DNA from 3 places in the Ruminococcus champanellensis 18P13 genome. Region 1 is predicted to be linked to each of the others. Evidence: predicted binding sites of a transcription regulator. Region 1 holds the regulator's gene; each other region holds the start of a gene.
What was found. Region 1 encodes HrcA, which represses chaperone genes, less so after heat shock. Its sites were predicted from a motif close to TGTTAGCACTCNNNNNNNNNGAGTGCTAACA; they were not measured.

Region 1 (4,286 bases):
GGATCAGCCCCTGTTCCCGGGTGGTGCAGATGCATGTGCCCGTGTGGATATATAAGGTATCCTCCCGGAGCAGGAAATCCACCGGCTGTTCCCGGTCTGTCAAGCCGTCCAGCATGCTCCGGTCAAAGGGCTGCACCACTTTGCACAAGGAGATCGCCGGGGCGTCCGGCTCCGGTTTGCTTTGTACCGGGGCAGCCTCCAGCTTCAGCTTGTCCAGCAGCTTGAACAGCTCCAGCTCCGTCAGCAGGGCGGATACGCTCTCCTTGTCCGGCTCCTTCAGCCGGTACGCTGCCGGATCCTGGGGAATGGGGGCATCCTTTACGATGGAGGCAAGCCACTTGCTTTCCTCTGCGGATGCCTTCCCCCCGGACAGCTTGGCGTATGCCCCTTTGGTCAGCCCTGCCTCGTCCAGATGGGCGTACAACTCCTCAATGGTGCCATAGGTCTGGATCAGTCCCGTGGCGGTTTTCGGGCCGATGCCCGGTACCCCCTTGATGTTGTCGGAGCTGTCCCCCATCAGCGCCTTCAGATCGATCAGATGCACCGGGGCAAACCCATACTCCTCCCGGAATCGCTCCTCCGTATAGGGAATGGTCTCCTTGTTGGTGGCAAGATCCACCCGCACATGCTCCCCCACCAATTGGAGGCTGTCCCGGTCTCCGGTGAGGATCACGCAGTCCTCTCCATGCTCCGTACAGATCCGGGCAAGGGTGCCCAGAATGTCGTCCGCCTCAAAGCCCTCTGCCTCCAGCACGGTGACGCCCATGCCCCGCAGCAGCTCCTTCACCGGGGCAAGCTGCTGTGCCAGCTCCTCCGGCATGCCCTTCCGGTTGGCTTTGTAGGATGCCACCGCCTTATGCCGGAAGGTGGGACTCCGCAGGTCAAACGCCACCGCCACCCCATCCGGCTGCACCTGTGCCGCCTCCTTCAGGTAGATGTTGAAAAACCCGAACAGGGCGTTGGTGGGCACACCCTTGCTGCTTGTGAGCATACGGATGCCGTAAAACGCCCGGTTCAGGATGCTGTTGCCGTCAATTGCCAGCAGAGTCATAGACTGTTCCTCCATCGATTTTTCTATTATATATATTTATAGTATACCACAAGGGCGCCCCATTTGTCCATAAAAAAAGACAGAAGCCCGGCTCCTGTCTATATGTCGCTGTCCTGATCGGTGAGGGCATCCTCAAAGGCCTGGTACAGGATCTGCATTTGTTCAAACAGTTGCTTGTACGCCTGCTCTCCGATCCGTTCCATCACCGACAGCCCGATCCGCCGCCGTGCCTGCAATGCCCGGTCGTACAACTGCCTGCCCGCCTTGGTCATGGTGATATAAGTGATCCGCCGGTCGGTAATGTCGCTGACCCGGGAGACGGCGCACTTTTCCTCCAGGGATTTCAGCAGCTTGGACACTGCCGGGGTGGTGACCTCCAGGGCGGCGGCAAGCTCCGAGATCTTTACGGCGCCGCTGGGGCTTTTTGCGATCAGATGCAGCAGCATGAACTCCGGCCGGGGCAGCCCCTCCACCTTATAGCGGGCGTTGAGCTTGTTGAACCGATCCAGTACGGCGATCCACTCCACCTCCAGGGACTCTACCTCCACAGGGCTGCACCTGCCTTTCTGCTTTATAATAGTACATTGCCGGATGGGTTCCGGGTTCAGTTCCTTTAATCGTACCATATCCCCCCCTGATTTGTCAATGCGGCAGGAGCAAAAACAACAAACATGCACAAAAAATAAGATATCATTTGTGCAAAACGCTGAAAATGCAAAAACCACTTGACAACATGGTGCGGGCGTGGTATCTTATATTTAGCACTCGGATAGATAGAGTGCTAACAGAGCATCCGGACGGGTGCTAACTTGAAAGAAGGAGTGAGGCTATGGACGACCGCAAGCTGAAAATTCTGGCTGCTGTCGTGGATGAATATGTGCAGACCGGCGAGCCCGTCGGTTCCAAGACCATCGCTGCACTGCCTCATATCAATGTTTCTGCGGCAACGGTGCGCAACGACATGGCGGTACTGGAGCAGTTAGGACTGCTGGAACAGCCCCACACCTCCGCCGGCAGAATCCCCACCTTCAACGGCTATCGGCTCTACATCGACAAGCTGATGACCACCGAGGCGCTTTCCGAAAAGGAGCGGCAGCGGCTGGACGATATGCTGGAGGCGCAGGGTGCTCTGACCGAGGAGCTGCTGATCCAGAGCGCAGGCACAGCCCTTGCGGAGCTGACCCAATGCGCAGCGGTAGTGACCAATGCAGCACCGAAGTTTTCCATCATCTCCAAGGTGGAGGTAATCCCCACCGGCAAGCGGCTGTATGTGATCCTGCTGATTACATCCAACGGCAGCATCAAAAACAAAGCCTGTCGGCTGGAGTTTGATCTGAGCAATGAGCAGCTTGAATTTTTCACACATTATATGGAGGAGAACCTGGAGGGCGTATCCGTTGAGGATCTGTCCGAACAGCGGCTCCAGGATCTGATCGCCGCACTGGGCGCATATATGACCACCCTTTCCCCTTTGGTACAGGGACTGTATGAATTGTCCCGGGATCTGAAGCAGAAGGAAGTCACCGTCAGCGGCGCACGGAACCTTTTAACCTGCAGCGAGCTTGAAAAAATGGATATCGTCCAGTTCATGGAGCACACGGACACCGTGATCCCTCTGCTGGATGACGCATTCAGCGGCGTGCAGGTGCTCTTCAGCCAGGAGAGCAATAATTTCGTCATCGGCAATTCCAGTATGATCGTATCCAAGTACCAGAAGGGCAATCAGCCTGCCGGTGCGCTGGGGGTCATCGGGCCGATGCGGATCAATTACGCAAAGATCATTCCCTATATTGAATATTTCACACAAAAGCTGACGGATCTCATTTCCGATGAGGACGAACATGAGCCGGGACAGCATTAGAACAGAAGGGGTGCAACCGATGAAAAAAGAACAGGATCTGACCGAGGAAACCACCGCCGGACAGGAGCCGGAGGAGGCTGCAAAGGCAGCGGAGTCGGAAGCTGCGGCAGCGCAGGAGGCGGAATCCGCTTCCCAGCCGGAACAGGCAGAGCAGCCGGAGATCAAGCAGACCAGGACGGAACCGGATCCGGCGGAGCAACTGGCGGCGGAAAAGGACAAGTACCTGCGGCTGTACGCCGAATACGACAACTACCGCAAGCGCACTGCAAAGGAAAAGACCGAGACCTATTCCCATGCCACTGCCGCAGCGGTGGAAACCCTGCTGCCGGCGCTGGACAGCTTTTCCCTGGCGCTGGAGGCTGCTTGTACGGATGAAGCCTACAAGACCGGCATGGAAAAGATCTATACACAGCTCAACGAGGCGCTCAAGAAGCTGGGCGTCCGGGAAATGGAAGCTCTGGGAACTCCCTTTGATCCGAATTTCCACCACGCCATCAAGCAGGCGGCGGATACGGAATACGAAGAAGGCATGGTGTGTCAGGTATTCCAGAAGGGCTATCTGATCGGGGATCGGGTGATCCGCCACGCAATGGTGGCAGTTGCCCAGTAGCCCCGGATGAAACATCCAAAACCGAGTAAACTATCTTTATCAGAACAGAAAGCATAGAGAGGAAGATTTATTATGGCAAAAATTATTGGTATCGACCTTGGTACAACCAACTCCTGCGTAGCCGTTATGGAAGGCGGCAATGCAGTGGTAATCCCCAACGCTGAGGGTGCAAGAACCACCCCGTCCGTTGTGGCATTCTCCAAGAACGGCGAGCGTCTGGTAGGTCAGGTGGCAAAGCGCCAGGCTATCACCAACCCGGATAAGACCGTAAGCTCCATCAAGCGTCACATGGGCTCCAACTACAAGGTAGAGATCGAGGGCAAGTCCTACACGCCCCAGGAGATCTCCGCTATGATCCTGCAAAAGCTGAAGGCAGACGCTGAGGCATACCTGGGCGAGAAGGTTTCCGAGGCGGTTATCACCGTTCCCGCATACTTCACCGACAGCCAGCGTCAGGCAACCAAGGACGCAGGTCAGATCGCAGGGCTGACCGTCAAGAGAATCATCAACGAGCCTACTGCTGCGGCTCTGTCCTACGGCATCGACAAGGAAGAGGAGCAGAAGATCATGGTATTCGACCTGGGCGGCGGTACCTTCGATGTATCCATCATCGACATGGGCGACGGGGTTACAGAGGTTCTGGCAACTGCCGGCAACAACCACCTGGGCGGCGATGACTTTGACCAGCGGATCATTGACTGGATGACCTCCGAGTTCAAGAAGGCAGAGGGCATTGACCTGACCGGCGACAAGATGGCAATGCA
Region 2 (4,286 bases), 820 kb from region 1:
AGTGGAATGAAGCAGCCCATTCCAGCCATGCAAAAAGGCACATCCACCATACAGACTCTGTACAGCAAATGTGCCTTGCAAAATGTTATGCCCGGGATGCACAAGCGCCTCGGGTCTTTCGATGCTTTGCCCACAATTTCATGATCTGTCCCAATACTACCCCGACCAGCACCGCAGAAAGCGCTGTTCCAATGCCTACGCTCCCCATACTGCGCAATACAATGAGACAGGCCACAAGGGAAATCAGAACCATTGTAATGTCAAACCCCACCTTGACCTTCGGGAAGGCAATGCTTGACACGTGGGAGACAGCCTGCATGATCCCCTCCCCTGCTAGCGGCATAATATCCGCCGGAAGATAAAAGAAGATACCGACGGCCACCAGCACAATGCTCACCAGAACCATACCGATGCGAACAGCTATATTTTCCGGTGTCGGCGCAAAGGTCATCAGATAATTGCAGAAGGTTGTAAAATAACCAAATACTACGCCAACCGGTATTTGCAGCAGGGACTTTAACTGAAAGCTTTTCCGCAAGATCAGAATCTGAAGCAGTACCAGCACACAATGAAACAGTATGGTTGCCTTCCCCATTTCGATCCCCCAGCACCTGGTCAGCGTGTAGGGAATCGAACTGACCGGTGATACCCCAAGATTGGATTTGACGGATATGGCAATGCCGGCAGTCATGATGAACAGACCGGCAAAATAGCAAATCAACCGATTTGCAAGGGTTCTGGACGCTTCATTTTGTTCCATTCTTTCCTACCACACTTTCCAGATTATTGCACACTTCGGTCAAAAGCCCTTTGACGGTTTCCAGATCCCCCGAATCCATCGTTTCAGAAACCTGCCGATCATATGCTTCAAAGATCGTGTGCATCTTATCGGCAGCCATTCTTCCGGTCTGGGTCAGGTACACAAATAGGGAACGGCGGTTTCCATGCTCCTGCCTGCGCTCAATCAGCTGTTTCTGTTCCATGCGCAGTAAGATGCTCGCCAGAGTCGCCGGCTCTATTTCACAGTAAGCGGCAATTGTTTTCTGATCACTTCCCTCATGGCTATAAAGATAATCCAGCACCTTTGGCTGTCCGGAGGACAAGCCAATTTTCTGTGCTTCGGCAAAAATACAGCGCTGCATCATGGCATGGGCTTTCATCAGCAGATAGTGAAGACTCTCCATACTTCCTCCAATCAGAATTCTTATAGTTTGCATTCTAATTATATCCGTTCAATTTGTTCCTGTCAAGCATGCAGCAGGATACGGATTGAGAATTTGTATTCTCACTAAAATAGAATGTCTGTCGGTGCATGGAATGCCGCACATTGCTTTCACAGCGTCACCCTACAAAAAAATCCCCGAAGCCGTTCCATCGAACAACTTCGGGGATTCTTATTTCAGAAGTCAAAATTCAGCGGGGCATTATCCCTCAATGGCGATATACTTGTGACCCTCCACTTTCTTGGGCTCTGCCTTCGGCACGGTGATATGCAGAACACCGTCCTCAAACTTTGCCGTTACATCCGCTTCCTTCACAGCATCGCCCACATAAAAGCTTCTCTGCATAGCGCCTGCGTAACGCTCCTGACGGATCATTTTGCCTTCTTTGGTTGTTTCGTCCTTGTCAAGCCCCTTTGCGGCACTGACGGTCAAATACCCATCCTGCAGCTCCAGATTGATCTGATCCTTCTTGAAGCCCGGCAGATCAATTACAATCTCATAGTGGTCATCATGCTCATGCACATCGGTTTTCATAACCTGTGCAGCGTGCTTGCCGTACAGCTTCTTCTCCACATCTCTGCCAAAGTCAGGGAATCTGAAGAAATCATCGAATAAGTTTTCACCAAAAATGCTAGGATACAACATAGGTCAGTCCTCCTTATACTCATCACATGCTTTCATGATTCTGAGCAAGGGCACGGAGGTTCAGCACCGGAATCCTTTGGTGCTGCTCTGTTCCTTTGTTCTGTTTATAGTATAGCACGGAGGATTAGCACTGTCAAGTGGAGAGTGCTAATTTTCACATAGCTTTCATTTTTTCGCAGGATTGTCACATATACTTGGAGCATCCGCTGCCAGAGGGATTCTTGTTGTTATGCGTCAATCAGCAGCATGCGCTTGAGTCGATACAGGTCAGTGCCGTTCAGAGTACCGTTGCCGTCCAGATCTCCAAGCCGTCCATTGGTGACAGTACCGGACTGAATGAGCCATCTTTGCAACATCAGCAGATCCGCAACAGTTACTGCTCCGTCCTCGTTCACGTCTCCTGCAACACCTACGGTGATAACTGCTTTATCCGAGGTGATGTACCCCAATTCATTGAGTGCATCACAATAAACAGTTTCTCCGTCCCAAAACTCAGAAACATTGTACAGTGTCAATGTGCGACCGTTGCTTTGATATTCCAACAGTTCTTCATTATCTATCTGATCCCATTCATAATTGGTAAAAGACCAGCGAAATTCATCTGCATACAAAGTTTCATAAGTGAAAGACGTAGTGCCGCCAGGCGCAACAATCACATTTTTAAGCTGAGATGATTCTGCCGGCGGTTTGACGATAATGTTAAGATATGCTGTGTGAGAGGTGACACCGCCATCCTTGCCTTTGATCCATACATGTACCGCTTTATTCAAAAACCAGGAACTGACACCATAAATCTGAAATGTACTTTCTTCAAAGCTGTTGACACCAAAGCAGTGTGCCAATACAGTTTCTCTGGAATAGGGCTGCTGCGTTTCATCTTCTACATCAAATATTTCCCATTCATAACGCACGGCACCAATTGCTTCTACAGAGAACCTTGCATCATTGCCCGAAATCAAAGTTACATTCTGAGGTTGTTTCGTGATTATAGGAACTGATTTTTCAATCGTCAGGCGGTTTTCGCCAAATATGAATGCTTCTGTGTTGAGATCAATCACCACACCATTACCCATAGCCCTCATGCCATTGCTGTTCTTGTTCGGAAGAATGTCTTTCAACGGAAACTTTACGTTGGACCGTATTCCGGTTGTCCCTGAAAATGTCCCGTTGTAGACTGTGATATTCATGTTTTCCATATCGGAAATCACCATTGCCCCCTGTTGGGCTTCTCTGGGATTCCTGCTTTTGAAAGAACCGTTCCAAATAGTAACCTGTCCGGCTGATTGCAGGAACAAGCCCTGCTTTGCTCCGTAAAAGCTACCGCCATATATGGTCAGATCACCAGTGCTTTTCATCATAACGGCACAATTCTGGGATTTTGAAGAAGAAGATGTTTTTTCATAGCGGTCGAACTCGCCGCCATGAATCACTACACTCGCATTGTCTCCAATGTACAATCCGTTATCCCAACTGCCAATATATCCGTTGTTAACTGTTAGCTGTGCATCATTCCGTACAGCAATGCCACAAGCCGTGCCTTCATATCTGCCGCCATTGATAACAGCCGTGCCACCGTCAATCAGAATTGCTGCTCCACGGGTGCTTCCACTGGACGAGAACGAATCAATCATATTGCAGTAATATCCCCCATCGATCTGCAAATTTCCTTCGGAAATGACCATGGGTTGCCCGTAAGCCATACCATCGTAGGGCGTAAAACCGCTCACATTCGTCAGGCGCAGAGTACCATTTTCCCCAACCCGGAACAAGCAGGATGTACGAGCCAAACTACGAAATTGCATATTGTAGTCATTTACTGGAATGCCTGTCAGTTGTGTGCTGAAAATTCGCAGTTTACCCTGCCGGATGTCAAATAGGGCATCATCATACCTACCTGTGTCCCGAATCACACTACAACTATTCAAGTTGATCGTGATGTCAGCATCCGGATCATCCAGAACCAACATATTATCAGTGTCCATGTCTTCTTGATATATCCATGTATTTACAGAAGTTTTCGACTTTAAGGTGATCCACTGCTTTCCGCCCTTAGCGAGTGCCGCCTGCAGTTCTTCGTAACTGGAAACAATGGTCTGCTCAGAAACAACAGGAGCCTTTATAGTATCATATGCATACTCACAAGAATCGCATGTTTTCTTCCAAATGCCTTCCCGAGTTTCTGTTGCACTCTGTTTGCATGTCCATTTTTCAAGCATGCCATAGATGATGCTGTGACTGCGAACGGTATCTACCAGTTTAATTCCACATTCAGGGCATGTTTTCCAATGACTATAATCATCAAATGAGCAACTGGAACTTTCAGTATGCATATGACCACTGGGTGAGCAAATCAGGGAACCTGTGTCAATGTACATCAGGGAATCGTTTATTGTCATGCCAGAGGGCAGGTCTACTGAG
Region 3 (4,286 bases), 160 kb from region 1:
CTTTGCACCGGTCTTTTCGTCCCCGTCCAGGCTGGGCAGCAGCTTTTCCACTGCCGGAATCGCATTGATGAGGGCTGTGCCGCCGCCGGCAACGATGCCTTCCTCAACAGCAGCCTTGGTAGCAGCCAGAGCGTCTTCGATTCTCAGCTTCTTTTCCTTCATCTCGATCTCGGTTGCAGCGCCCACCTTGATGACAGCTACGCCGCCGGACAGCTTTGCCAGACGCTCCTGGAGCTTTTCCTTGTCAAAGTCGGAGGTTGTAGTCTCGATCTGGCTGCGGATCTGGCTGATGCGCGCCTTGATCTCCTCGGATGCCCCTGCGCCGTCCACGATGATGGTGTTCTCCTTCTGGATGACTACCTGCTTTGCACGGCCAAGCTGTGCAATGGTGGTATCCTTCAGCTCCAGACCCAGCTCGGAGGTGATGACCTCGCCGCCGGTGAGGATGGCGATATCCTTCAGCATTTCCTTTCTTCTGTCGCCAAAGCCCGGTGCCTTGACAGCAGCACACTTGAAGGTGCCTCTCAGGTTGTTGAGGATGATGGTGGTGAGCGCTTCGCCCTCCATATCCTCCGCAATGATGACCAGCTTCTTGCCAGCCTGTACGACCTGCTCCAGCAGAGGCAGGATCTCCTGGATGGAGGAAATCTTCTTATCGGTAATCAGAATGTAAGCGTCGTCGTAAACTGCTTCCATCTTGTCAGCGTCAGTGACCATATAGGGGGAGATGTAGCCCCGGTCAAACTGCATGCCCTCAACGACCTCGCTGTAGGTTTCTGCGGTCTTGCTTTCCTCCAGGGTGATGACGCCATCGGTGGAAACCTTCTCCATTGCCTCGGCAATCAGCTTGCCCACGTTCTCGTCTGCGGAGGATACGGTGCCGACTCTTGCGATGTCTGCGCTGCCCTCTACCGGCTTGGAGTTTGCCTTGATGGCGTTGACTGCTGCGTCAACAGCCTTCTGGATGCCCTTCTTGACGATCATAGGATTTGCGCCTGCTGCAATGTTCTTCATGCCTTCCCGAACCATTGCCTGTGCCAGCAGGGTGGCAGTGGTAGTGCCGTCGCCGGCAGCGTCATTGGTCTTGGTTGCAACCTCCTTGACCAGTTGTGCGCCCATGTTCTCAAAGGGATCCTCCAGCTCGACCTCCTTTGCAATGGTCACGCCGTCATTGGTGATCAGCGGAGCGCCGAACTTCTTGTCCAGAACCACGTTTCTGCCCTTGGGGCCCAGTGTGATCTTGACCGTATCCGCCAGGCTGTCGATGCCTGCCTGGAGTGCCTTTCTTGCTTCTTCGCCGTACTTGATCTGCTTAGCCATGTTCCTCAATCTCCTTTTGGTATGATCTGATTTATTCTACAATTGCGAGAATGTCGCTCTGACGCAGAATGGTGTAATCCTCTCCGTCCAGCTTGACCTCGGTGCCTGCATACTTGCTCAGCAGCACCTTGTCGCCCACCTTCAAGTACATTTTTACTTCCTTGCCGTCTACCACGCCGCCGGAGCCGACTGCTACGATCTCAGCAACCTGAGGCTTTTCCTGTGCGGACGCTGCAAGAATGATGCCGCCCTTGGTGGTTTCCTCTGCTTCCATCATTTTAATGACAACTCTGTCTGCCAATGGTTTAATAGTCATTGTTCATTCCTCCTGTACTTGCTGTACTTGCGCTTGCGTTATGTTAGCACTCCAACTGTCCGAGTGCTAATACCTATTTTACCAACTTCCTATAAAAAATCAAGGGGTTTTTGCGCATTTCTATTATTTTTGTAGGATTTCACAGTGTACACGAAGATAAATAAATTATATTGTGCAGAATGTACAAATACATACTTTTGGCATCTTAAGGTATTTGCCAATCTCTATGGGACTGTTTACGATTTGTTCATATATCAGACACAATTTATGCGTATATGAATTGCGTTATATATTGTATAATAAAAAGGAATCCCGAAGCACGAATTGTGCGGAAAAGAGGAAAATATGGCACTGGATAAAGTTTTAATTGTGGATGATGATAAAAATATCTGCGACCTGCTGCGGCTCTACCTGGAGAAGGAGGGCTACAGCGTGATCCTGTCCCACGACGGGGAGGAAGCTGTGGTCAAGTTCAACGCCTTAAAGCCGGACATCGTTCTGCTGGACGTGATGCTTCCCGGACTGGACGGCTGGCAGGTCTGCCGGGAGATCCGGAAAAAGTCCAATATCCCGATCCTGATGATCACCGCCAAGAGCGATACCTTTGATAAGGTACTGGGTCTGGAGCTTGGGGCGGACGACTATATCGTCAAGCCCTTTGACAGCAAGGAGGTCATCGCCCGGATCAAGGCGGTGGTGCGCCGTACCGGTCAGTCTCCGGCGGAAATGGAGGTCCGGGAGGTTCGCTATGACAAGCTTTCTGTGAACATGACCCGGTATGAGCTGAAGGTGGACGGCAAGGTTGTGGACGCTCCCCCCAAGGAGCTGGAGCTGCTGTTCTACCTGGCATCCAACCCCAACCGGGTATACACCCGGGATCAGCTTCTGGATGAGGTATGGGGCTTTGAGTACTACGGAGATTCCCGTACCATTGACGTACACATCAAGCGTCTGCGTGAAAAGCTGGAGGGTGTTTCGGACAAGTGGGAGCTGAAAACCGTCTGGGGCGTAGGCTATAAATTTGAGACGGACGAAGAAGACTAAGGAAACACCGCACAAAGCGTGTGTGCCGAATGGACGTACAAAGCCATTGGGTGTGCTTTGTGCGGTGTTCATTTCCCTTTGGACATGGAAAGAGCATAGGCGGTTGATGCAATGAAGAAAAGCATTTTCTCCCGGTATTTCTACCTGGGGACGATCATTACCTTTTTCTTTGCCGCCCTGCTGGGAAGCCTGGTGCTTCTGTGGGCGGATGGCAGGTATGAGGATGAAAAGCGGGAGCAGGCAGCCAATATGGCGCATCTGATGATCACGGAGACCCGGGAAAATTACAGCCGGTACGGCAATGTGGATACCCCCCAGATCCACTCCCAGTTTTCCTACTATGCTCTGACCTATAATGTATCCTGTTATCTGTTTGACGAAAACGGGGCGTGTCTGCTGCGCTCGGATTATGCGGACGGCTCTATCCGGCTCAGTGACTCTCTGATGAACTCCGTGCAGCGCAAACCCACCTTCCAGGTCAATCAGTTCACGGGTCTGACCCAGGAGCTTAGCGTGTGCTATATTGAGCATTTCCAGTTGTATGATACGGATCAGGAGCATGGGGCATATCTGGCGTTGGTGTATCCGGCGGAGCAGTTGACCAGCTTTTCCAAGGAGCTGTTCTTCGTGCTGGTGATCGGTCTGATGGCAGTGACGGTTCTTGCAGCCATCGTCTTTTACTTCAATACCCGGCATATGCTGAAACCGGTGAAGGAGATCACCAAGGCCGCAGAACGCTATGCGGACGGGGATTTTTCCTTCAAGCCGGATGTGGCGGACGCAGGAGAGCTGACCTATCTTGCCATGACCATGGGGCGGATGGCGGACTTTATCGATTCCAACGAAAAGAACCGGAAAAGCTTCGTGTCCAACGTGTCCCACGAGCTGCGCACCCCTATGACCACGATTAGTGGCTTTGTGGACGGAATTCTGGATGGTACCATTCCTCCGGAGCAGCAGCAGGGCTATCTGCGGCGGATCTCGGGAGAGGTGAAGCGCCTGTCCCGGCTGGTCAGCTCCATGCTGAACATCTCCAAGTTTGAGGAGGGGGGCATGGAGCTGAAGCTGGTGCCGGTGGAACTGACCGGTCTGCTGATTTCCACGTTATTTATGTTTGAGCAGAAGATCGAAGCCCGGCAGATCCAGGTCTGCGGTCTGGAGGACTGTCCCCGGGCGGAGGTGCAGGCGGATAAGGATCTGATGCAGCAGGTATTCTACAATCTGATCGAAAATGCGGTAAAATTCACTCCCAGGAACGGGGAGCTGACCTTTTCAGTGATGCCCCAGGGAGAGCAGTGCCAGGTGGTGATCCGCAACACGGGAGAGGGTCTCAGCGAGGAGGAGCTTTCCAACGTGTTCAACCGGTTCTACAAGACCGATGAATCCCGGAGCAAGGATACCACCGGGGTGGGGTTGGGGCTGTCCATTGTCAGTCGTATCATCCGGCTCCACAACGGCAATATTATGGTAAAGAGCGTGAAGGGGGACTATACGGAATTTGTGATCACGCTGCCCGTGAAGGGGAAAAAGCAGCTGCCCCCCAAGGAACGAAAGGATTAGGAACATGGAAGAAAACCAGTACGAACACAGTGGCAGCCAGCCGGAG

Region 2: a site for HrcA is predicted at 1,991-2,021, ahead of RUM_RS05225 (Hsp20/alpha crystallin family protein). Genes of this name have one in related genera too.
Region 3: a site for HrcA is predicted at 1,678-1,708, ahead of groES (co-chaperone GroES). Genes of this name have one in related genera too.

The regions. Positions count from the first base shown of each region.
Region 1 covers NC_021039.1:375,940-380,225, forward strand. The annotation lists gene polA (DNA polymerase I) at 1-1,051, opposite strand, end outside; gene RUM_RS01660 (MarR family winged helix-turn-helix transcriptional regulator) at 1,150-1,677, opposite strand; gene hrcA (heat-inducible transcriptional repressor HrcA) at 1,881-2,912, shown strand; gene grpE (nucleotide exchange factor GrpE) at 2,932-3,522, shown strand; gene dnaK (molecular chaperone DnaK) at 3,595-4,286, shown strand, end outside.
Region 2 covers NC_021039.1:1,197,021-1,201,306, reverse strand. The annotation lists gene RUM_RS05235 (YczE/YyaS/YitT family protein) at 86-760, opposite strand; gene RUM_RS05230 (MarR family winged helix-turn-helix transcriptional regulator) at 747-1,184, opposite strand; gene RUM_RS05225 (Hsp20/alpha crystallin family protein) at 1,425-1,868, opposite strand; gene RUM_RS05220 (dockerin type I domain-containing protein) at 2,096-4,286, opposite strand, start outside.
Region 3 covers NC_021039.1:538,963-543,248, forward strand. The annotation lists gene groL (chaperonin GroEL) at 1-1,320, opposite strand, end outside; gene groES (co-chaperone GroES) at 1,352-1,636, opposite strand; gene RUM_RS02400 (response regulator transcription factor) at 1,982-2,680, shown strand; gene RUM_RS11885 (sensor histidine kinase) at 2,792-4,240, shown strand; gene RUM_RS02410 (S1C family serine protease) at 4,245-4,286, shown strand, end outside.